2 linked regions of the Methanospirillum hungatei JF-1 genome follow. The protein of the gene in region 1 binds, or shares a complex with, the protein of each later gene. Links are inferred from orthologs where the notes say so. Each region holds a gene or a part of one and is shown in the gene's direction. Other genes may lie near its edges.

Evidence for each region.
Region 2: the proteins of cgi121 (region 1) and MHUN_RS14995 are in contact, whole or in part, in a crystal structure (PDB 3ENH), measured with the Methanocaldococcus jannaschii proteins. The link is inferred for Methanospirillum hungatei JF-1 from one-to-one orthologs.

The regions. Positions count from the first base shown.
Region 1 is NC_007796.1:2,738,203-2,750,009, forward strand. Bases 1,494-4,492 are described here. They hold cgi121 (KEOPS complex subunit Cgi121), read left to right. Parts: upstream 1,494-2,724; coding sequence 2,725-3,261; downstream 3,262-4,492. Other genes in these bases: MHUN_RS12845 (ATP-dependent DNA helicase), read left to right, coding at 1,494-2,731; MHUN_RS12855 (hypothetical protein), read right to left, coding at 3,264-3,494; MHUN_RS12860 (HAMP domain-containing protein), read right to left, coding at 3,506-4,315; MHUN_RS12865 (MogA/MoaB family molybdenum cofactor biosynthesis protein), read right to left, coding at 4,397-4,492. Outside these bases: MHUN_RS12840 (KH domain-containing protein), read left to right, coding at 1-287; more of MHUN_RS12845, read left to right, coding at 332-1,493; more of MHUN_RS12865, read right to left, coding at 4,493-4,885; MHUN_RS12870 (ORC1-type DNA replication protein), read left to right, coding at 5,271-6,545; MHUN_RS12875 (Lrp/AsnC family transcriptional regulator), read left to right, coding at 6,565-7,056; MHUN_RS12880 (aminotransferase class I/II-fold pyridoxal phosphate-dependent enzyme), read left to right, coding at 7,013-8,224; purE (5-(carboxyamino)imidazole ribonucleotide mutase), read right to left, coding at 8,244-8,639; MHUN_RS12890 (pyridoxal-phosphate-dependent aminotransferase family protein), read left to right, coding at 8,808-9,941; ribC (riboflavin synthase), read left to right, coding at 9,938-10,396; ribH (6,7-dimethyl-8-ribityllumazine synthase), read left to right, coding at 10,409-10,831; MHUN_RS12905 (pyridoxal phosphate-dependent aminotransferase), read left to right, coding at 10,828-11,807. UniProt on the Methanocaldococcus jannaschii protein: Component of the KEOPS complex that is probably involved in the transfer of the threonylcarbamoyl moiety of threonylcarbamoyl-AMP (TC-AMP) to the N6 group of A37, a step in the formation of a threonylcarbamoyl group on adenosine at position 37 (t(6)A37) in tRNAs that read codons beginning with adenine.
Region 2 is NC_007796.1:3,143,159-3,154,931, forward strand. Bases 5,845-8,809 are described here. They hold MHUN_RS14995 (bifunctional N(6)-L-threonylcarbamoyladenine synthase/serine/threonine protein kinase), read left to right. Parts: upstream 5,845-6,528; coding sequence 6,529-8,091; downstream 8,092-8,809. Other genes in these bases: MHUN_RS14980 (GTP-dependent dephospho-CoA kinase family protein), read left to right, coding at 5,845-5,957; MHUN_RS14985 (30S ribosomal protein S24e), read left to right, coding at 5,981-6,319; MHUN_RS14990 (30S ribosomal protein S27ae), read left to right, coding at 6,335-6,523; rdgB (RdgB/HAM1 family non-canonical purine NTP pyrophosphatase), read left to right, coding at 8,088-8,633; MHUN_RS15005 (50S ribosomal protein L40e), read left to right, coding at 8,696-8,809. Outside these bases: MHUN_RS14945 (GDP-mannose 4,6-dehydratase), read left to right, coding at 1-34; MHUN_RS14950 (oligosaccharyl transferase, archaeosortase A system-associated), read left to right, coding at 39-2,603; MHUN_RS14955 (DUF2098 domain-containing protein), read left to right, coding at 2,628-2,921; eif2g (translation initiation factor IF-2 subunit gamma), read left to right, coding at 3,047-4,282; MHUN_RS14965 (PIN domain-containing protein), read left to right, coding at 4,246-4,656; MHUN_RS14970 (DNA-directed RNA polymerase), read left to right, coding at 4,661-5,233; transcription elongation factor subunit Spt4, read left to right, coding at 5,236-5,439; more of MHUN_RS14980, read left to right, coding at 5,439-5,844; more of MHUN_RS15005, read left to right, coding at 8,810-8,842; MHUN_RS15010 (putative phosphothreonine lyase domain-containg protein), read right to left, coding at 8,847-9,497; MHUN_RS15015 (hypothetical protein), read right to left, coding at 9,543-10,016; MHUN_RS15020 (MFS transporter), read right to left, coding at 10,069-11,256; MHUN_RS15025 (HAD family hydrolase), read left to right, coding at 11,366-11,773. UniProt on the Methanocaldococcus jannaschii protein: Required for the formation of a threonylcarbamoyl group on adenosine at position 37 (t(6)A37) in tRNAs that read codons beginning with adenine.

The DNA.
Region 1 (11,807 bases):
TCATCGAACTCTCTGAATATGCCGGAAGTGACTCAAAAATTGAGCGGATAAGGGGGAGAATCATCGGACGTGACGGCCGGTCACGAGCCCAGATCCAGGATATGACGGCGACAGAGATATCCGTATATGGCAAAACCGTTGGTATCATCGGCACCATTGAACAGGTAAAGATAGCCAGGGAAGCGGTTGAGATGCTCATCAAAGGTGTGTCACATGAATCGGTCTTCTCATTCCTTGAAAAGAAACGCCGTGAATTAAAACAGGATATGATCAGTTACTACTACTAACAGGACTTTCATGCCCTCTTCTTTCCCGTTGCTTTGGTGAATCCATGGAGATTGCATCACTCCCCCTCCCCGACTCTTTTATCAGAGCCTGTCATGCAAAGGGGATCAGGTCACTCTACCCACCACAGGCGGAATGTATAGAGAAGGGATTATTGGAAGGGAAAAATCTCTTAATATCGATTCCGACTGCAAGTGGGAAGACCCTCCTTGCCGAGATGGCGATGTGGTCACGGATAGCCGCAGGGGGAAAATGTCTTTATATTGTACCACTCAGGGCACTTGCATCTGAAAAATACGATGAATTTTCAAAGAAAGGGGTCATCAGGGTCGGTATCGCCACCGGTGATCTTGACCGGACCGATGCATACCTTGGTGAGAATGATATCATTGTGGCAACGAGTGAGAAGACTGACTCACTACTTCGAAACCGGACACCCTGGCTCTCACAGATCACCTGCATCGTGCTGGATGAGGTCCACCTGATCGGGTCAGAGAACCGGGGGGCTACTCTTGAGATGGTCATAACCAAGCTCAGGTACACAAATCCAGTTATGCAGATCATCGGTCTGTCTGCAACGATTGGAAACCCGGCCCAGCTCGCAGAATGGCTTGATGCTACGTTGATCACCAGCACCTGGCGACCGGTTGACCTTCGTCAGGGAGTTTATTATAATGGGAAGATACGATTTTCTGACTCGGAACGTCCGATCCAGGGAAAAACCAAGCATGATGATCTGAACCTCTGTCTTGATACGATAGAAGAAGGAGGACAGTGCCTGGTCTTTGTTTCTTCACGAAGAAATGCTGAGGGGTTTGCGAAAAAAGCAGCAGGGGCATTAAAAGCCGGCAGCCCGGACTCAAAGGCCCTCGCACAAGAACTTCGGAGACTTCGTGACCGGGATGAAGGAAATGTCCTTGCTGATTGCGTGGAGCGGGGGGCCGCATTCCATCATGCCGGTCTTATACGGCAAGAGCGGACAATAATTGAGGAGGGGTTTCGAAACGGCTATATTGAGGTTATTGCCGCTACCCCGACCCTCGCTGCTGGTCTCAATCTTCCGGCACGACGGGTCATCATACGGGATTATAACCGGTTTGCCTCAGGTCTTGGTATGGTCCCGATCCCGGTCGGGGAGTATCACCAGATGGCCGGACGGGCAGGAAGGCCCCATCTTGATCCCTATGGAGAGGCAGTCCTTCTGGCAAAGGATGCACCGAGCGTTGAACGACTTTTTGAAACCTTCATCGATGCAGAAGCGGAACGAGTAGATTCACAGTGCGTGGATGATGCGTCGTTGTGTGCTCATATCCTCTCTCTTATCGCAACCGGATTTGCCCATGATCAGGAGGCATTGTCATCATTCATGGAACGCACCTTTTACTTTTTTCAGCATCCCAAAACCCGTTCGCTCCCCCGGCTGGTTGCTGATGCGATCCGGTTCCTCACCACGGCAGGGATGGTAGAGGAGAGAGAGAATACACTTTCAGCAACCAGGCTTGGTAGTCTGGTCTCCCGGCTGTACCTCAATCCCTGCACGGCACGCCTGATCCTGGACAGCCTGAAGTCATGTAAAACTCCGACACTTATCGGACTGCTTCATGTCATCTGTGTCTCACCTGATATGCAGCGGCTGTATCTCAAGGCTGCTGACACCCAGCTTCTCCGGACATTTCTCTTTAAACACAAGGATGACCTCATATTACCCCTTCCTTTTGAACAGGAGGAGGAAGAACTCTGGCTCTCCGGTCTGAAGACCGCTCTGGTCCTGACCGACTGGGCTGATGAATTTTCAGAGGGGATGATAGAGGAGCGGTATGGAATCGGAGCCGGGGATCTCTATAATATCGTAGACTCCGGCAAATGGCTCCTCCATGGAACGGAACGACTGGTTTCTGTCGAGATGCCGGAGATGAGCCAGGTTGTAAAGACGCTCTCGGTCAGGGTTCATCATGGAGTAAAATCAGAGCTTCTGCCTCTCGTTGCTCTCCGTAATATCGGTCGCGTTCGTGCAAGAACTCTGTATAATGCAGGATATCCGGATCCTGAAGCGGTAGCACGGGCAGGGCTTTCAACGATTGCACGAATCATTGGGGAAGGAATTGCACGGCAGGTTATCGATGAAATTACCGGAGTGAAGAGATCCGGAATACACTCATCCGACGATGATTATCAGCAGAAAACACCTGAGTTATTAACCGATATTCCGGGAATTGGTAAAAAAATGGCTGAAAAACTCCAGAATGCTGGCATAATTACAGTTTCTGACCTGCTGACTGCTGATGAGGTGCTCCTCTCGGATGTTCTCGGGGCAGCCAGGGCAAGAAAAGTCCTGGCATTTCTATCTAATTCTGAAAAAGAAAACTCATCTTCAGATAAGACAGAAGAGATCCCTGATACGCAGAAGATTAGGGGCCAGTCTTCCTGGGAGGATTTTGGATGTTAACACAGGAACACGGATATACTGATGAATATGATATCATCCCGGTCAGAGTGACCATCAAGGACCGGGCAGAATTTCTTGATATGATCAGAAAGACCGGAGAAAAATATGGCGTGACTATTGTGTGCCTGAACCGGAACATGATTGCCGGGTTTGAGCATGTGAAAACCGCCCTGGTTCATGCTATCCGCGCCTGGAGAGAAGACCGGATGATCGCACGAAGTCTTGAGATGGAGGTCCTGCTCTATGCCGCCGGTACCAGGCAGACCGGGCAGATTGCCCCGTTTGGACCTGAAAATGGTATTAATGACTGCTATCTTTGTATAATTCCTCCAAAACCGGAAGCCGTCACATCGCTTCTGGAGGGAATGGAGGAGGTCAGGGATGATGACAGGAGTCTGATGTCTGAAGAGAAAAAAAGCAGACTTATACAGTTTTTCGAGGTGACGTCTGAAGAACTGGAGGTAACTGGTCCGGACCGCCTGACAGATCTCATATGTGAACGGTGTGCTCTCCTGGCTGTGAACCGGTAAAATTAAGAGAGATTTTTTATTTTATCTGCGAGTTGAGAGGCCTTTTTTTCATCAACAATGAGCTGGGCTGATATCCCAACCCATTTAGCCAGCTCAGGGATATGCTCTTTTTTCAGGTCGTCAAACTCAAGGCCGTCCAGGTGAAATTTTGTCTGCCGCTCCAAAAAACGCCTGGAAGCCGGACCTAACACCTGAACGGTTATGGCAAGGACCTTTTCTGATATATCTGACATAGACTCCCTGCCTAGGGACTATCATCCATCATCATGATCTTAAGACTTGAGACCATCCTGCTAAATGACCCGGCAAGTTCCCCGATCTCATCATTTCGTTCAACCGTCACCAGAACGTTCATATCACCGGTGGAGATCTTTTCGGCAGAATCATTCAGGCTTCTTATATCCCGAATCATGGTCTTACTGATGACCCCGATGATGACCGCGGTGATGCCAATACCAATCAGCATGATCAGGTAGATGATGTTCCCGATAAAGTCCTGCCGTTCGATGACCCTGGTCGCACTCATGTCAACACCAACGATGCCGGTGACCTCTCCTGCTGCATTCTTTACCGGGGCATACCCTGAAATGACGGTTCCCCACTGATCGGTTGTGTACTCATGTTCTGCAACCGGAATCTGGAATCCCATCTTCATCTCCTCTGTGGGAGTATCATATACATCACCAATACCTGCAGAATCTTCTGATATTCCATATTCTGCATCAACCACAAAAACAATCCCATCTGAGGTCTGTTTCATGGTATAGAGGTATAAAATTTCAGGGCTTGAGGTCTGCATCGCATAGAGCTGATCCCGCATTGTGATGAATTCAGGAGTTACCTCATCACCAGGTTGCAACGCTGCAAGGATATCCCCGTCTATCTGGGTTGCAATAACACTGGCAAGAGCCACCAGTTCATCCTGCGTAGTCTCTTTAAAAGCTGATTTTGTCGCTCCGAATGTATAGAGCACACTCAGACCGGCAATAACCAGAATCAGAATGACAAAAGCAACGGTGAGTTTTGTAATGATACTATGATACCACTGAACCATGCAGACATGATTGTTCTAATACGTAATAAGCAGGTTTATTTGAGTGGTGCCAACGAAAAAAAAATTCCTAGAAAGGAAAACTCACCGGTTTGCATGAGTGAGGATATGATAAATTTCAGGGATAATAATGTCCCGGGTAGCAAGTTCTGCGGCATTTTTTGACCCAGGTATACAAAAGATGGCTTTCCCATCAATGATACCTCCCACAGCCCTGCTTAATACTGTCCTGGTTCCAACCTCTGCAAAACTTTTCATGCGGAATAGTTCCCCAAAACCGTCAAGTCTCTTATCAAAAAGTGGTTCCACTGCTTCAATGGTGCAGTCATCGTGAGTTATCCCAGTACCCCCAGTCAGGATAATGCAGTTCGCTTCAGAAAGAGCCTTGTGAAGAGCTTTCTGGATCTTTTCAATATTATCGGGAATGATTTCAGTTCTGATAACCGGGATTGATGACTCCTGAAAGAGTGATTGTATTGCTTTTCCTGCTGTATCTTCTTTTTCTGTTCTGGATGTAGAGATCACCAGAATGATCGTCTGAACAGATATCTTTTGAATATGAGAGGGATCCATGTAAAAAAGTTGATAGATTTGGTATTATAGTATTCGACTGGAAGGGTTCCATCAGCAGGATCCCCCACCCCTTTGTTTCCACTGGAAAGATGGATCGTCTTTCACCCACAACATCTTTCGCACCTGCTTCCTTCATATACAATCTTTCATTTTTCTTAATTTTTTAAATTTTTTATTATCTTATAATAAAATCGGTATCTTTTTATGTACTCGAGCTGACCTATACCACAGAAAGTCTATCCTATTTTTTAAAAAACTACATGGCATGAGTCAAAGTAAGTGCTCCAGTGGAAATGAAGGGGTGGGGGTATAATTCTTCAGACACCTGAATACTCCACTAGTATTATTGGAGTACCGATCGTACAATAGAGGGATTACCTGTTCCATGACACAAGATATGAATGACAGTCCTGGACTTTTTGATAAATATCTCTCAGAGAATCGGATTTTTCGGGACCGTGAGGTACTCCGCCATTCCTACCGGCCTCATATTCTTCCTCACCGGAAACCTCAGATAGATCAAATAGCGGCCATTCTGGCACCAGCACTTCAGACAGAAACTCCCTCAAATATTTTAATATACGGAAAGACTGGAACAGGAAAGACTGCATCTGTCCGATATGTCGGATCAGAGCTGGAGTCAGTAAGCGCCAGAAGGGGGACCGTCTGCAGAGTCATCCATCTGAACTGTGAAGTCATTGACACTCAGTACCGGGTTTTGGCACAGATTTCCAAGTTAATCATGGGTGAGGATGAAACACCAAGTGACAAGATTAAAACTCATATCCCCATGACCGGGTGGCCGACAGATCAGGTGTATAGTGAACTTAAGAATCAGATTGAACTTAATTCCGGTGTTTTCATAATAATTTTAGATGAAATAGACAAGCTCGTCAAAAAAAGTGGGGATGATACCCTCTATAATCTCACCAGGATTAATACTGATCTCAACCGGTCTAAAGTATCCATTATCGGGATCTCCAACGATCTCGGATTTAAAACTTTTCTTGATCCCAGGGTTTTATCATCCCTGTCAGAAGAAGAACTCGTTTTTCCCCCCTATAATGCCCCTCAGCTCTGTGACATTCTTCAGCAGCGTGCAGTGATAGGTTTTGCAGAAGATGCATTGGAAGATGAAGTCATTCCTTTGTGTGCTGCACTCGCTGCCCAGGAGCATGGCGATGCAAGGCGGGCTCTTGACCTCCTCCGGATATCAGGTGAGCTTGCTGACAGGGAGAATGGATCAAAGGTCACCGTTGAACATGTGAAAAAGGCCCAGGCAAAGATAGAGACTGACAGCATGGTAGAGTGTATCAGGACGCTGCCTACACAGAGCAAAATTGTGTTATACTGCATGCTTCTTTTGCACCGGGCTGGTCAGCGGATCTTCATCTCAGGAGATGTTACGAGAATATATAAAGAACTCACTCCGTTTCTTGAGATTGATGTTCTTACCGCACGAAGGATATCAGACCTTATTTCAGAACTCAATATGCTCGGCGTTATCAATACAAGGCTGGTAAACCGGGGTCGCCATGGGAGAACCAAAGAAATGTGGTTTGATACTAATACGGACAAGATATGGGAGGTAATCATGGAAGAGTCAGATGGACGTCTCGCACAGGTTGATGAACAGATTGTGGTCCAGATATTACGGTAAATAAACAGGGCTGAAATTCATGGATGATATAGACCGATCATTACTCTCTCTTCTTGAAGAAGACTGCTCAACTCCCCTTCATGATCTGGCAGTCATGCTTGGGTGCAGTGATGAAGAGGTAGAAAAACGGAAAAAGCAACTTGAAGAAGATGGCATTATCCGCCGGTACTCTGCGGTTATAAATTGGGAACAGGTGGATAAAGGTGCAGTGTATGCAATTATTGAGTTGAAAGTTGCGCCTGAGCGGGACTATGGGTACGATCGAATCGCAGCACGGATCTCCCGGTTTTCGAATGTTCGTAACCTACGACTCAGGACCGGGACCCATGATCTCCAGCTGCTGGTCAAGGGGAAGAGTATGCAGGAGATTGCACGGTTTGTATCTGAGCAGATTGCTCCCATGGAACGGATCCGGGAGACTGCGACACACATTATCATGAAGACATACAAGGAAAACGGGGTGCTCTATGTTGAGCGTGAAGACGGACAACGCCTGCCATTCTCGTTCTGATCAGAGAAAACGGGATTTCGTCTCTGAACGGGCGAAAGTTATACCACCGTCAGGAATACGGCGCTTTTTTGATCTAGCCGGACAGATGGAGGACGTCATCTCTCTCGGGGTTGGAGAGCCGGATTATTCAACTCCCTGGCATATCTGCGATGCAGCGATCACATCTATTGAGCAGGGTCATACGGCATACACCTCAAACACCGGCATGGAGTCTTTGAGAAGGGAGCTTGCCCGGTTCCTCCGGGACCGGTACCAGGTTGAGTATAATCCGATGTCAGAGATGATCATCACCACCGGGGTATCTGAGGGCCTCGATATCGTCATTCGTGCGGTAACTAACCCGGGAGATGAAGTACTGGTCATTGACCCGTCTTACGTGAGCTATGCTCCCTGTGTCACCATGGCAGGCGGTACCCCGGTTCCGGTCCCCTGTACTGAGAAGAACCGGTTTCGTCTTACTGCGGATGTCCTGATGGAACACATCACTCCGCAGTCCAAGGCTCTCATCCTGAACTTTCCCAATAACCCGACCGGTGGTGTTATGAGACGGGAAGATCTTGAAGCAATTGCAGATGTCGCGATTGATCATGATCTGCTCCTCCTCTCAGATGAGGTCTACGCCGAACTGACCTATGAAGGTCATCATACCGCTACCGCCTCAATCGAAGGTCTGTGGGACCGGACAATTACACTATCTGGGTTTTCGAAAGCATTTGCCATGACCGGGTGGAGACTGGGATATCTCTGCGCCCCTCCGGATATCACTGCTGCCACTCTGAAAATTCACCAGTACGTGATGCTGTCGGCTCCGACTATGAGCCAGTATGCTGCACTCGAGGCATTGAAAAACGGAGAAGAAGCGATGCGTGAGATGGTTCGGGAGTATCATCTCAGGAGAAACCTCTTTGTTGACGGGTTAAACCGGATCGGGCTCTCCTGTCATACTCCAGAAGGAGCGTTCTATGCATTTCCGTCCGTCAAAGGGACCGGACTTACCGACTATGAGTTTGCCGAGCGTCTGATAACAGAAGCTGGCGTTGCGGTCGTTCCGGGCAGCGTCTTTGGAAACAATGGTATCGGGCATGTCCGGTGCTCATATGCCGTTTCAAGGCAGGAACTTACTGAAGCAATACGAAGAATGGATGAGTTTATCAGGTCTTTGCCCTGAACTTAATAATAATCTGTTTTTATCCAGATCCGATTCCAAGTATTCGTGCTGCAAGATGGGCAGCATTTTCTCCGTTGTCAACTCCGACGCAGGCGACCGGAACCCCTTTCGGCATCTGCACAATCGAGAGCAGGGCATCAAGACCCCCCATGAGTTTACCGGAGACCGGAACACCGATCACCGGCTTTTTTGTTTTTGATGCTACAACACCGGGAAGGGCGGCGGCAAGTCCTGCAATACAGATAAAGACCCTGGCATCAGAAGCGGATATGTGTTCATCCAATCGGTCAGGGTCACGGTGAGCTGAAATGACCTGGTAATCATAACTTATTTCATAACCTTTCAGGACTTCCCAGGCCTTTTTCGCGATCTCTTCATCAGATGAGGAACCACAGATAATGCTGACGTCAGGCATACTCTCTCCACAATTACCGGGATTTTTCCCTATCAGAGGGTCATATTATCCCATCTTTTGCACATACAATATACACTAGGAAATAATCTTTGTTTTCATCCCGATTATGATGGATGGAGTGAAAGGCACTATAATCAGTCTGGAAGTAAAATACTATACTCGATTTTTATGGAAGATGAGTTGCTCCTGATGCTTCCGGGCCCGGTTCCGCTGCCTGAACGGGTTCGTGCAGTCATGGCCCGGCAGGCTATCAATCACCGGGGGGCAGAATTCGGCAATGCATATGCAGATATCGTTCGTGTTCTGAAAGGCCTGTTTGGTACGAAGAATAATCCTCTTGTCATTTCAGGTTCAGGGACGGCCGGAATGGAGGCTGCGGTTGCAAACTTTGGAAAGGGCCGCAAAATGGCCCACCTGATCAATGGTAAGTTTGGGGAGCGGATGTACACGATTGGACAGCGGTATGCATCCGAAGCCCGTCCGATTGAGTCAGACTGGGGCACTCCGCTGAACCTTGAAAGCCTGAAATCTGCCCTTGAGGATGGGTGTGAGGTCGTCACGATGGTCCATAATGAGACATCAGCCGGAATATTAAACCCTGCAGGAGAGGTTGGTAAGATCTGCCGGAAATATGATGCGCTCTTTATCATGGACGGGGTGACCTCCATCGGTGGTGACCAGGTTCTGGCCGATGACTGGGGGGTCGATGTTGCCGTCGTCGGTTCACAAAAATGTCTGGCAGCACCTGCAGGTCTTGCAGCAGTCTCCGTGTCAGATCGGGCATGGGACCGGGCAGTAAAAAATCCACCATATTACTTGGACCTTCCGGCGTACAAGAAGAATGCAGCCAAAGATCCCATGGAGACTCCCTATACTCCGGCAGTTCCGCTGTTTCTTGCACTTCGGGAGGCCTGTCTCATCATTGAAGAAGAAGGGGTTGACAAGCGGATCGCCCGGCATCACAGGATGGCAGGAGCAGTCAGAAAGGCAGTACACGCCTGGGGTATTGACATGTTCCCAAAGACCGACAGTCTTCATCAGTACTCAAATACCGTAACTGCTGCCTGTATCCCGGCCGGGTCAAATGACAAGGATTTCAGGGGAGTAGTCAAGAAACTTGGCATTCAGATCGCAGGTGGACAGGACCACTTGAAGGATAAAATTTTCCGGATCGGTCATATGGGCGCTGTATCAGCCCCCGAGCTTCTGGCAACCCTTGCAGCAACAGAATACGCAGTCCGAAAGACCGGCCATCAGGTTTTGGAGTCTGGTGTGATGGCTGCAGCAGAGGACTTAGGATGAAGATAGGTATCGCGGACACGACCTTTGCACGGGTGAATATGGGCAGGTTCGCGATCGATGAACTGAAAAAACATAGTAGTGTTACCATAGAGCGCTATACCGTCCCCGGTGTGAAAGATCTACCGGTAGCCTGCAAAAAGCTTTTTGACGAGTATCAGTGTGACATCTGCATGGCTCTTGGGATGCCTGGCGGGAAGGAAAAAGACCGGATGTGTGCCCACGAAGCATCTACCGGCCTTATCGCCTGCCAGCTCATGACAAACCGCCATATCATCGAAGTGTTTGTCCATGAAGATGAAGCAGCAGATGATGCAGAACTTGCCTGGCTTGCTGAACAACGGACCAGGGAACATGCGGTAAATGTCATCAAACTCATGCGACCCGGAACCCTTGAGCGGGAAGCCGGAACTGGTCAGAGACAGGGTTTTTCTGATGCCGGTTCGGCACGACAATAGAAGAGGATAATTATGACAGTGAAAAATACAGGAATAAAACTAGGTTTTGTTGTCGCGGAATTTAACCGTGACATCACCTATATGATGGAGATTGAGGCAGAAGAGCATGCAAAGTTTCTGGGAGCCGAGGTAACAGAGCGGCTGTATGTCCCCGGCGCTTATGACATGCCTCTTGCCATTAAAAAAATGCTGAGAGATAACAAGGTCGACGCCGTTGTTACCATCGGGTGTGTCATTGAAGGGGCAACTCAGCATGATGAAATTGTGGTCCAGCATGCAGCCCGGAAGATCATTGATCTCTCCCTTGAGTTTGAAAAGCCGGTGACCCTCGGCATCTCCGGTCCGGGTATGACCAGGATCGAGGCGACTGAGCGGATAGAGTATGGAAAGCGTGCGGTCGAATCCGCAATCAAACTGGTACAGCGGTTAGCATGAGGCCTCTCTCGACCAAACTTGCTGCCATCGCTCCGTCAGCAACGATCGAGATCACGGAAAAAGCCCGAAAAATGCAGGCTGCAGGGACAGATGTCATTAGTCTCTCTATCGGGGAGCCTGACTTTCCTACCCCGGCCCATATCACCGAGGCATGTATTGATGCTCTCCGGCGGGGTGAAACCCACTATGCACCCGGTAAGGGAATCCCGGAGCTTTTGAAGGCCATCGCCGAAAAGATCGAGCAGGAGAATAAGATTCCCTGTACTCCGGATCAGGTGATCGTCGGATGCGGGGCAAAGGACTCGATATATGAGGCATGTGAAGCGGTCCTGAGTCCAGGTGATGAAACCATCATTCTGGATCCATCATGGGTCAGTTATGAGCCCTGTGTTCAGATTGCCGGAGGTGTACCAGTACATCACCCTCTGCATCAGGATACATTCCAGGTTGATGATAGTCTTCTTGAGAAGGTTACAAAGAAGACCCGGATGATCATTGTCAATACTCCGTCAAATCCCTCCGGAGCGATATTAAACCATGAATCCCTGCAGCTGGTTGCTGATATCTGTCAGGATCATGACCTCATTGTCCTCTCCGACGAGATATATGAGAAACTGATCTATGGGAAAATCCACACTTCTATCGGGGCATTCCCAGGGATGGAGGATCGGACCATTACGGTGAATGGATTCTCAAAGGCCTATGCTATGACCGGATGGAGACTTGGGTATGCCGTCGCATCCAAAGAGATCATCGGGAACATGAACAAGGTCCAACAGCATACCATCTCCCATCCGACGACCTTTGCGATGTATGGCGGGGTAGCAGCACTCAAAGGGCCGCAGGAGTGTATTGAGGAGATGCGGACAGAATTTGAGAGAAGACGTGCCTTTGTTCTGAAAAGCATGGATGAGATGGGCCTTTCGTATGCACCGGCAGACGGGGCGTTTTACGCCTATGTCAAGGTCGACGGGGA
Region 2 (11,773 bases), 410 kb from region 1 along the record:
CAGATGTAGTATTCATACGATTGAACGAGCGTGATGAGATGGAATATTCAAGATATCTAAAACCCTTTACTCTCATATTAGGAGCAATTGTTCTCCTCATTACTTTTTTTTCATTTATTATCAGAACTCTTCCTGCATACTCAGGAACTACCGATGTGCTGATGTTTGTCGGAATGGATGATCCGACCTATCAGTTGCGCAGGATTGAACAGATTATCGCAAACTATCCAAATGTTGCCTGGTTTGATCCGATGACCTACTTCCCCATCGGGCAGCCCATGCATTGGGGACCGCTCTTCCCCTTTCTCGGGGCCACTATCTGTCTGATCACCGGGGCTGCCACCAGAACAGAGATCATCTCTGTTTCACTCTTCCTTCCCTGTGTGATGGCAGCACTCATGGTCCCGGTCATCTATCTCCTGGTCAGCAGGGTAGCTGACTGGAAAGCCGGCCTTGCAGCGGCATTTTTCATCGCAATTGTGCCAGGGCAGTTCTTCTTCAGATCCTTTTACGGGTACCTGGATCATCATGCAGGAGAAGTCTTTTTTAGCACACTCTTTTGTCTGTGTTATCTTACTGCACTCGTTTACAGCAGGAAGCATCCGGTCGATCTCAAAGATAAGGAGACTTGGAAGATTCCCATATTCCTTGGAATTTTATGTGGGATCACCTATGTCCTTGGACTTGCCCTGATGCCAACCATGTTATTGTTCGCCCTTATCGTCGGGATCTTCACCCCGGTCTGGTTTATTATCCAGCGATATATCGGGCATCTGGGAGCATCGGCACTGGTCATTAATTCGGTAACGTTCCTCGTCGCAATCATCGGTTTTTTCTTCATCGGTGTGCATTCAGAAGGAGGGCTCAATTATTACACCATCGGGCATCCTATAGCCTATACTCTCCTGATTCTGGCAAATGTTCTCCTCTTTGGATTTTCTTATCAGCTTCGGGACAAGCCCTACTGGTATTATGTCGGAGCCATTATCGGAGTAACTATTCTTGGTATTATTGCCCTTGCAGTCATCCTTCCTGACCTTTTTGCATACATGATGGCAAATGCCAATGCATTCTTTGGTTCTGATGATATTCACTGGAAGACTATTCAGGAAGCACGACCCTGGAGCTTTGATGATGCGTGGAGGACATTCCAGTACAGTCTTCTTCTCTTCGGTGCAGGAGCTGCGGTTCTCCTGTATCGGATCAGAAAAGAACTCTGCCCGTCCCATGCGTTTACTCTCATCTGGGCGGTCGTGATCTTTTACGCAACCTGTCAGCATATCAGATATGAGTACTACCTGGCAGTACCGGTTGCCATATTGGCAGGAATTGCCGTAGGATTTGCTCTTGATATCATACGGCTTCCCTTCGGACAAAAACCTGAAATCTCGCCAATGGATGAGGACCATCAGTCAGGTAAGAAAAAAGCAGGGAAAAGCCATGACGTATCACGAGGGAGATCCGGCCACCCAGCAGGATCAGTGAAAGCCGGATCTTACTTATTCCTGGCGATTATTCTCATTCTGGCTCTCCTATTCTCATATCAGGCACTGGGCCGGGATCTCATGATGGGGGCGTACAACCTGAACCCGGACTGGAGAGAAGCGACTGAATGGATGAACAAGAACACCCCTGATCCCGGGGTTGATTATTTTGCAATGTATGATGAGAAGAATTTCACCTATCCGGATAGTGCCTACGGGGTCATGTCATGGTGGGATTATGGACACATGATAACATTCCTTGGAAAACGAATGCCCAATGCAAATCCCTTCCAGTACGGGGTGAACGGGCCGAATGGATCTGCCAGATTCTTTATGACGAAGAACGAGAGTGAGGCAGATCAGATACTTGCCAATCTGAAGACAAAATATGTCATCACCGATTATGAGATGGATACCGGGAAATTCTGGGCCATGTCTACCTGGGATGATCCGGAAGTCGGTGTCTATCCCTACCAGCGGACCTTTATCTTCCCAAGTCCGGATGATCCAAAATCGGGAGTCAACTATCCGCTGCTCACCAATGAGTACTACCAGACGATGATCTCCCGTCTCCATAACTTTGACGGGACATATACCGAACCTGGTAATGTATACTTCCTGCGGTATATGAAACCCTCGGCTACGGGCCTGAATGCACCGGTTGTCGTTGATGGAGGGCAGACGAACTATTCAGCAGGAAAAGCCCTTGTGAACTCATTTAATGCACAGGAAAATCCTCAATACGATGTCATCCTGGCCAACTTCGGATACACGGATCCGGTCGAGCCAGTCCCAGCACTCAGTCATTACCGGCTCATCTTTGAGTCAAGTACCAGGACTACTCCTGCAGATATGCATGATCTACGGTATGTGAAAATTTTCGAGCATGTGAAAGGGGCACAGATACCTGGTGAGGGCATGCTGGAATTACCGGTTAAGACGAACACCGGGCGGGAATTTATCTATCGGACACAGAGTATCAATGGTACCTTTACTGTCCCATATCCGACAGAGACAACCGTTGGTGCGGTTACAATCCCAGGAAAGTACCGCAACACCAAAAACGGAGCTGAATACCAGGTCACTGAAAAACAGGTAATTGAGGGGCAGAGCATTTAATATATGCAGAGGAATAGGGAGAGTATGAATCCTGAGATACTGGAGGCCGGAGTGTTTGTGCGGTATCCTCGCACCGGAACCTCCGGAACGATCACACGGCTGGTTGACAAGAACGGGAGACATTTTGCTGAACTGGATTCAACCGGCCTGTTATACCGGCTTGACCAGTTGATTCCTGCTGAATCTGTCCAGAAGAATGAGCGTGAAATTGACCGCGATGAACAGCTTGCACGGCTGGAACAGGAAAGAAGTCAGGTTGAGAAAGAAGCAATGGAAGAACCACCAAACCTGGATGGTGCCTGCGCCGGAGCAGGATAATACAGGTGGATGTACACCGGTTTCAGGTGTATATGAACATGATGGGGAACGCACCTGTTCCTGCTATCTGCGGTTATGGCTATAAGTATGATCCGATGGAAATACGTAAGGAGGTTGAATAGCTGGTGCCAGAAGAACTGATTCCAAATACAAATATTGGTGTGGTCGGTCATGTTGACCATGGCAAGACCACACTGGTAAATACCCTCACCGGCGTCTGGACTGACAGACATAGTGAGGAGATGAAACGGGGCATATCTATCAGACTTGGATATGCAGATGCTGTCTTTTACCGTTGCAGAAAATGCCGCGGACCTGAGGGATTGACAACAACCCCGGTCTGCACGAGATGTGACAGTGAGACAGAACCTATTCGTGCTGTTTCTTTTGTGGATGCACCCGGACACGAGACGCTGATGGCAACCATGCTCTCAGGCTCTGCCCTGATGGACGGTGCCATGCTGGTGATTTCAGCAGCTGACCGGTGCCCGCAGCCCCAGACAAAAGAACACCTTATGGCTCTTGAACTGGTCGGGATTAAAAAAATTGTCATCGTCCAGAATAAGATCGATGTGGTCTCCCATAAGGAAGCAATCAGGAATTATGAGGAGATTAAGGCTTTTGTCAAGGGAACGATAGCGGAGAATGCACCAATCATACCGGTATCAGCACAAAAAAATATCAATATCTGGGCACTGATTCAGGCTCTTGACGAAGTCATTCCAGAACCATCACGCCATCCGGAGGCTGATCCGGTCATGCTCATCGCCCGTTCATTTGATGTGAACCGGCCAGGATGCAGCTGGAAAGATGTCAAAGGCGGTGTTGTCGGTGGTTCGCTTATCAGGGGTCTTATTGAGGATGGTGCCGAGATTGAGATCCGGCCGGGTATCCAGAACCAGGTGGAGAACAAGACCAAGTGGGAGCCTATCATCACCAAGGTGACAGAGATTCATAAAGGACAGAAGAAAGTCCATGTTGCAACTCCCGGAGGTCTCCTTGCCATCGGGACAAAACTCGACCCCGCGATTACCAAAAGCGATATGCTTGCCGGGCAGGTCCTAGGTCATGTCGGAAAACTCCCGCCGGTCTGGGAGAAGATGTGGTTCTCAGTGAAACTTATGGAGCGGGTTGTCGGCTCAAATAGTGAGGTTTCCATTGAACCACTCAAACAGCGCGAGCCTTTGATGCTCTCTGTCGGGACTGCCGTAACAGTCGGTCTGGTGAGCAATACCCGGAAAGATGCAGCAGAAGTCGTTCTTAAACGTCCGGTCTGTGCCAGCATCGGGTCACCTATCGCTATCAGCAGGCAGGTTGGTGGAAGGTGGCGACTGATCGGGATGGGAACGCTGATCGAGTGACCATCCTTATCGACACCAATGCCTTTCTTATGGCATCACAATTTAAGATAGACCTCCTTGATGAACTGAAATGGATGCTCGGCTCGGTCAGAATAATTGTGCCGGAGATCGTGATCAGGGAACTTGAGGGACTGGCAAGGGGAAAAGGGAAACATGCAGCATCGGCACGTCTTGGACTCCTGTTCGCACAGAAATGTGAGATCATCGCATCATCAGGACAAGGCACTCCGGACGAACAGATACTGATGAGTGCGATGGATCTCCAGTGTGGTGTGGTTACCAATGACCGGAGACTTCGTGATCAGGTTCTTGATGTCGGCCTCCCTGTTGTCAGTCTTGCAGGAAAACAGAAATTAGAGTTGATTCGGAGATAAGAGAATGTATTACCGGTTGGAACTGATTGACAAGGTGCGTGTTCCTCCTCACCGGCTTGGGGAGGATCTCACAACGGTCATTCTGGATGTGCTGCAGGAGCAGCTGGAAGGAAGTATCGACAAGGAGATCGGGATTTTTATCGCCGTTACCAAGGTTCTCCGGATTGGAGAAGGGGAGATGGTCCCCGGTGACGGTGCGGTCTACTATGATGTAGACTTTGAAGGTCTGGCTCTTCGTCTTTCTCTTCAGGAGATTATTGAAGGGATTGTTGTAGAAACCACCAGTTTTGGTGCGTTTGTCAGTCTTGGACCGATTGATGCGATGCTTCACGTGAGTCAGATATCTGATGAATACATCAGTTATGATGAGAAGAACTCGCAGCTGATCTGTCAGGATTCAGGTCGTCATCTTGGTGTCGGGTCTCTTGTCAGGGCACGGGTTGTTACTCTGAGTCTCAACGAACGTGAACCTCGTGAAAGCAAAATTGGTCTTACCATGCGACAGGCTGGTCTTGGGAACCTAGTCTGGCTTGAAGAAGACATGAAGAACGAACAGAAAGAGAAGAGTGCGGTTTAAACATGGCTAGCGCAAAGAAGAAACAACATATGGTCTGTCGTGACTGTCACCGGGTTGTTGAAGGGACATCCTGCTCCATCTGTGGGACCTCCAATCTTACCGCAGACTGGACCGGATACCTGGTCATCATCGATCCGGAGCATAGCGAAGTAGCCCGCCGGATGAATATCACCCTCCCCGGAAGATATGCCCTTAAGGTCCGTTGATGCGAATTCTTCCTGCCCGGCACCGTCAGTTATTTAAAGAACCATTTGGCACCCTTTTTCACTCTTTTGAGGAAGTTCTCAAATTTTTACCAGGAAAAACCGTATTTAGTGTTGGTGATGTTGTCACCGCAAATCTGCTCAGGGCTGGCCGGCCTCCAGAGGTTGCCATTGTAGACGGGCATACCATGCGTCAGCCATATCCGGGAGTGAACATCCCTGAGTATCATCAGCTGCTGGTAAAAAATCCGGCTGGCGGTCTTACCGAAGACCTGATTGATGCAACACAGATAGCAGCATCTCGTCAGGGGACGGTTATTCAGGTTGAAGGAGAAGAGGATCTGGCTGTTGTTCCGCTGGCAATGCACGCGCCTCTGGGAACTGTCATTCTCTATGGTCAGCCTGGAGAAGGAGTCGTTTTGCTCTCAATTACTCCGGCAATGAAGAAAAGGGCAGAAGAGCTGTTCACCTGTTTTGAAGAGGTCAGCACCCCGACAGCGCGCGAGGTATTTAACATCTGACAGGCAACCTAATACGGATCTCTATGGAGATTACGATTACTTCACAAACAGAGAATGTTCTGTTAAACCGGAAAGAGATCGGGTTTAGCATCACATTTACCGGAGCAACCCCGTCACGCAAGATGGTCCATGCGAAACTTGCAGCAATGCTCAGCGCACCAAAGGATCAGCTGGTGATCGGATCCCTTCACAACCGTTTCGGATTAACTGAAATAACAGGCGACGCACGGGTGTACACCTCTGCTGAATACCTGAAGAAGATCGAACCGGAGTATATCCGAAAGCGGGGTATGGCCGGAGAAGAAGAAGGCAACGCAGATGCTCAGGATGCACCGTCCGGTGACGCTGCGGAGGCATCTTAAGGGGGACGATGAAATATGGCAGCAAAAAAAGCAAAAAAATCAGAGAAGGCCGCAGTCAAGCGGTCAGCCTATTTCAAGGTTGAAGGAAAGAATGCAGTTCCTCAACGCAGGTACTGTCCCCGCTGTGGTCCGGGCGTTTTCATGGGTGAACACAAAGATCGTGTTACCTGTGGAAAGTGTGGATACACTGAGTTCAAGAAGTAACCCTGATGAAGATCGGACCTGTACTGGGGATCGAGGGTACAGCCTGGAACCTCAGTGCTGCTCTTTTTGATGATGACCTGATTAAACTGGTCTCACATCCCTACAAACCTGTGCAGGGCGGTATACACCCGCGTGAAGCAGCCCAGCATCATGCATCCGTCATTACCAGTGTCATTGAAGAGGTCCTGAAAGGAAATCCGACTCCGGTAGCCGTGGCTTTTTCTCAGGGTCCTGGTCTTGGTCCATGCCTTCGGATTGTCGGGACCGCGGCTCGGGCACTTGCACTATCCTTTGATGTTCCACTCATCGGCGTCAATCATTGTGTAGCCCATGTTGAGATTGGAAGATTTGCATCAGGATTTGACGATCCGGTCGTCCTGTATGCAAGCGGGGCAAATACCCAGGTGTTGGGATACCTGCAGGGCAGATACCGGATATTTGGAGAAACTCTTGATATCGGAATTGGGAATGCCATTGACAAGTTTGCACGAAGTAAGGGGCTTCCCCATCCTGGCGGACCGGAAATAGAACGGATTGCAAAAAACGGTTCATACATCCCTCTGCCATATACCGTCAAGGGCATGGATCTTGCCTTCTCTGGTCTTGTGAGTGCCGCAAAAGATGCATCAGCCCCCCTTGAGGATGTCTGTTACAGTCTCCAGGAGACAGCCTTTGCCATGTGTACAGAGGTCACAGAGCGCGCATTGTCACAGACCGGAAAAGAACAACTGATCCTCGTCGGAGGTGTCGGGATGAACAAGCGTCTGCAGGAGATGCTCTCCTGTATGTGCGAAGACCGTGATGCAGCGTTCTCAGTCCCGAACCCCCAGTACCTCGGGGATAATGGTGCCATGATCGCGTATACGGGGAGGGTCATGCTTGAGTCAGGATCAGTTCTGCCGGTTGAGGAGTCACGGGTGAATCCCTCATACCGTGCAGACCAGGTCCTGGTCACCTGGAGAGAGGAACCTTCTGGTTCTGAACGGCATCCGGATGCATATAGTGCACGGGGCGCAGAGGCCATCGTCCGGTTCTGTGATGGAGCAGCATCCAAGATCCGGGTATCAAAGCGATACCGGCATCCCGAACTAGACCGTCGACTTATTGCAGAACGAACCAGGGCTGAAGCACGACTTATCGCTGAGGCACGAAAAGCCGGGGTCAGGACTCCGATCATCAGAGAGATAACTCAGGATACCATTATCATGGAACATATCGACGGGGTGAAACTCAAAGAATGCCTCTCACCAGAGCTCCTTGAGGAGACCGGACGGATGGTCGGGAAACTTCATGCAGCACAGATTGTGCATGGAGACCTGACAACCTGCAATTTCCTTGTACATGACGGCAAGACCTGGCTTATAGATTTTGGTCTTGCCGGAACCTCATCTGATATAGAGCATCGCGGTGTGGATATTCATGTCCTCTTCCAGGTCCTTGAGAGCACATCTAAAGATTCAGACATTCTGAAAGAGGCGTTCATCCAGGGATATCGGGAGAAGATGCCTCTGGCGGATGAGATACTGAACCGGGAGCATGAGATTGAACTGCGGGGAAGATACCTGTGAGAATTACGTTTGTTACCAGCAATGAACACAAGGCACGGGAAGCTGCAGGAATCCTTGCAGGTCTTGCCGAGATAGAACATGTCCCCCTGGAGATTCCGGAGCTCAGGTATGAATCGGTGGCAGAGATTGCAGCGGGAAAAGCAGCGTATGCCTACTCGGTCCTGCAGCGGCCGGTCATCACCGACGACACCGGACTCTTTATCCATGCACTCAATGGATTTCCCGGGACCTGTGCTGCCTATGTCCAGAAGACCATCGGGAATACCGGGATCCTGGCCCTCATGGCAGGATATGCAAACCGTTCCGCTACATTTGAGACAGGGATAGCCTATCATGACGGGGATTGCCAGAGATCATTCACCGGGGCTATCAAAGGAACTATCGTCCTTCCCCGGGGATGTGGAGGATTCGGATACGACCCAGTCTTTGAAGTAGATGGAAAAACCCTGGCAGAGATGACAGAAGAAGAGAAGAACCGGATCTCTCATCGGGCTATCGGACTGCATGCATTGCGAAGATGGCTTGCTGAAGAGAAGCAGTAAGACATAACCCTTATGTGAGGATACAACCCTGTATATAAGACAGATATTTACGGAGATATCATATGGCACGTTTTCCTGAGGCAGAAGCACGGCTTCTTAATGTTAAGATTTGTATGCACTGCAATGCCCGTAACCCGGTCAGGGCAGTCAGCTGTAGAAAGTGCGGGTATGTACACCTGCGTCCAAAGAACAAGGATCGGAAAGCCTGATCATTCAGGCTGAATAAAACGTTACTTTTTTTCCTTTTGCACTATATTCTCCCTTGAAGGTCTCAATATTCCGTTTATACCCGATCCTGTCTGTAATTCCTATTCTGCGAAGTTCTTCTCTGACACGCATCACATCCGCTTCATCTTCCCAGTCCGCAGTATAGACATAGATGACTTTCCGATCATCACGGGCATCCGGATCTGGTTTTGCCGTCGACACTTTTGCAGAAATGCCTAAAGTTCCTTCCCATGTCCGGTCACGGATCTGACGCCAGATATCATCCACCTGATCAGGCGGGAGAAATACCAGCCATTTTCCGGCCTTTTCAATGTCCGCAGCCCGACCATCGACATGAGGCGAATCCTGTTCAATCCACCTTGCCTGATATGTCTTGCTTGGAATGACGCCTTCCCCTTCACGAATCATCCGGTATATCTCTTCAGGAGATTGAAACTGGCTGATGAGCAGATCGTATACTTCCGGATAAACGGTAGAGAATTCGGTAAATATTTCATGGAACAGTTCTTCGAAAGGCTCACCGCTCTCTACGATGAGAGAAAGGGATTTTTTACGCATATGCAGCTGGCTTCTGAAAAAGAACTCAAAAATGGCATATGCGCTGTCCGAGAGTTCAACCGTATCAGCTGCGTCCATACTCAGGAATAATGCCTGACGGGAAAAAATAGATATTGGTTTTATCTAAAACAGGGTGCTGTTCGGATACAACATGATAAGGCCGCGCCATGCTTCTTCAGCAGCATCTTCATCAGCATCAGCCTGTGCTTTCAGGGAGTTGCGGGTATCTTTATTATGTGTCGCAAGTCCGCTGCTTTTCCCAAGTTCTTCATTTGCTTCACTACTGGATACCAGGTAAAAGAGCAGCTTGGTGACATTGAATGCAACCGGATAAAATTCAGGACTGACTTTCATCGCAGTTGCAGAGTAATAAGCTGACTGGACATCGATCCGTTCACTGCTGTTCAGATTCCGGTCACTGAGACCGGTGATTACCGGTGTTACGAGGATCAGGAACTTTTCATCATCATATGGCTCTGAAGTACCAATTTTTGGGATCATGGTCATGGTGGTCGGTTCGGTTGCCGCATAACAAAACCCGCATGATGCGATGACTGCCAGGATCAGAAATACAATCTTCCACTGTTTTCGTATCATATATATCACATGATTGTCTGTGTCCCCATGGGAAATAGTACCCCGTGTCCAGTTACCTCCTTTGTGATGGAAAAAAAGAAGCCTTTGAGAGAAATACCGGGGTGACAACGAGGACTATTACGGCAGACAAATAAAAAACTGAACTAATCCCGGTCTGGTCCATGAATAATCCGCAGACAACGGGAGATATGATCATACCCATGCTCATGACCATGTTTATCGTTCCCATCGCTGCCCCCTGCCCCACGTCCCTGCCGGCTATGGTGACCAGGGCATACATGGCCGGGACTGATATACCTCCTCCGATCCCCATGAGGAGGGCAAAGAAGAGATATGACCAGAGGCCTTCAAAGCCAGGTACCAGAGCCAGTGCAACGGTTACCGTAAGACACCCTGTTGCAATGAGCAGATATTTATCAAACCGATCTGCAAGCCTTCCGCATACTCTCTGCAAAAGGGCAGTTGACAGAACTGATACCGATATTACAAGGCCGGTCTCTCCTGCAGAGAGGTTCCCGACATGGGCGGCAATGACGGGGAGAAAGACCATAAATGTTCCATTTGCAAATGCATTCATCATTTGATATAATAATGGAATGCGAAGCCCTGGATGAATGAGCAGATGAAGTATCGAACTCTGTTCTTTTCGCGACCCCTGATACCCGGGGAGGAAGAAGATGCAGGTAAGCAGTGCCACCCCGGTTAGCGCCCCCATACAAATAAATGCTGTATCCATGCCGGCAATATCGGTTACAATGCCCCCAAGAAAAGGCCCCAGACCCATGCCCAGAAAGAGTGAACTGGTAAACGTCCCAAGATACCGTCCTTCCATTCCGGGTGGAGCGATATCACCGATATATGCCATTGCTATGGGGAACACCATGGCTGATGCAATCCCCTGAAGAAACCGGATACCGGATAGCTCAAGCACTGATCCAGCCGGGACATAGAGGAGAGAAAAAATCGCATAGAGGAGCAGACCGATTATGATGAACTGACGTCTGCCACAGATATCGGAGTATCTTCCGAAGAATGGCATGGCGAAAGCCCGCGATAATGCAAACGAGGAGAAAATCATTCCGATCCCAAATCCGGAAGCACCAAGGGTTTCGGCAAAACGGGGAAGAAGCGGTATGACAATACCAATCCCAAGCATGGTAGAAAAAACGGCCACATAGAGTGATATGAATAATAACCGGCGATCCGTTTCGGTAATGAGAACTGGATCACTCGCAGGCATACCGTATTATTACATCTGATTCCATAAGAGAGACCCTTCCACCACGATACAGCACTATGAGATCGCTTATCATCTCCTGAGACTGATATCCTGATAGATACAACGCAGCATGGCAGGTACAGATATTCGCCAGGGGTGTGGAAACCGGTTTCTCGGAATTCTGGTAGACCTGGATAACACCCTGTATGACTTTGGATATGCAAAGGAAGAGGCATGCAGGAGAGTCGTTCAGGCTATCGGAGTTGGAACAGCAGATGACTTAGTACGGACTTTTTTGTTCTCTCCCTATGGTGTTGAGAGCCCGAAAGCCATTCAGTCATTTTTATCTGAACAGGGAATCACCGATGCAGATGTGTTCATGCGTGCAGTTCAGGTGTACACGAAGACAAAAATCGAAGCGATTGAAGCGTACCCCGGAGTATATGAAACATTATTGAAGATTCACACGGCAGGGATGAAGATCGGAGCAGTTACCAATGCAAGCCATGAGCATGCAACAGAGCGGCTCATCCATATC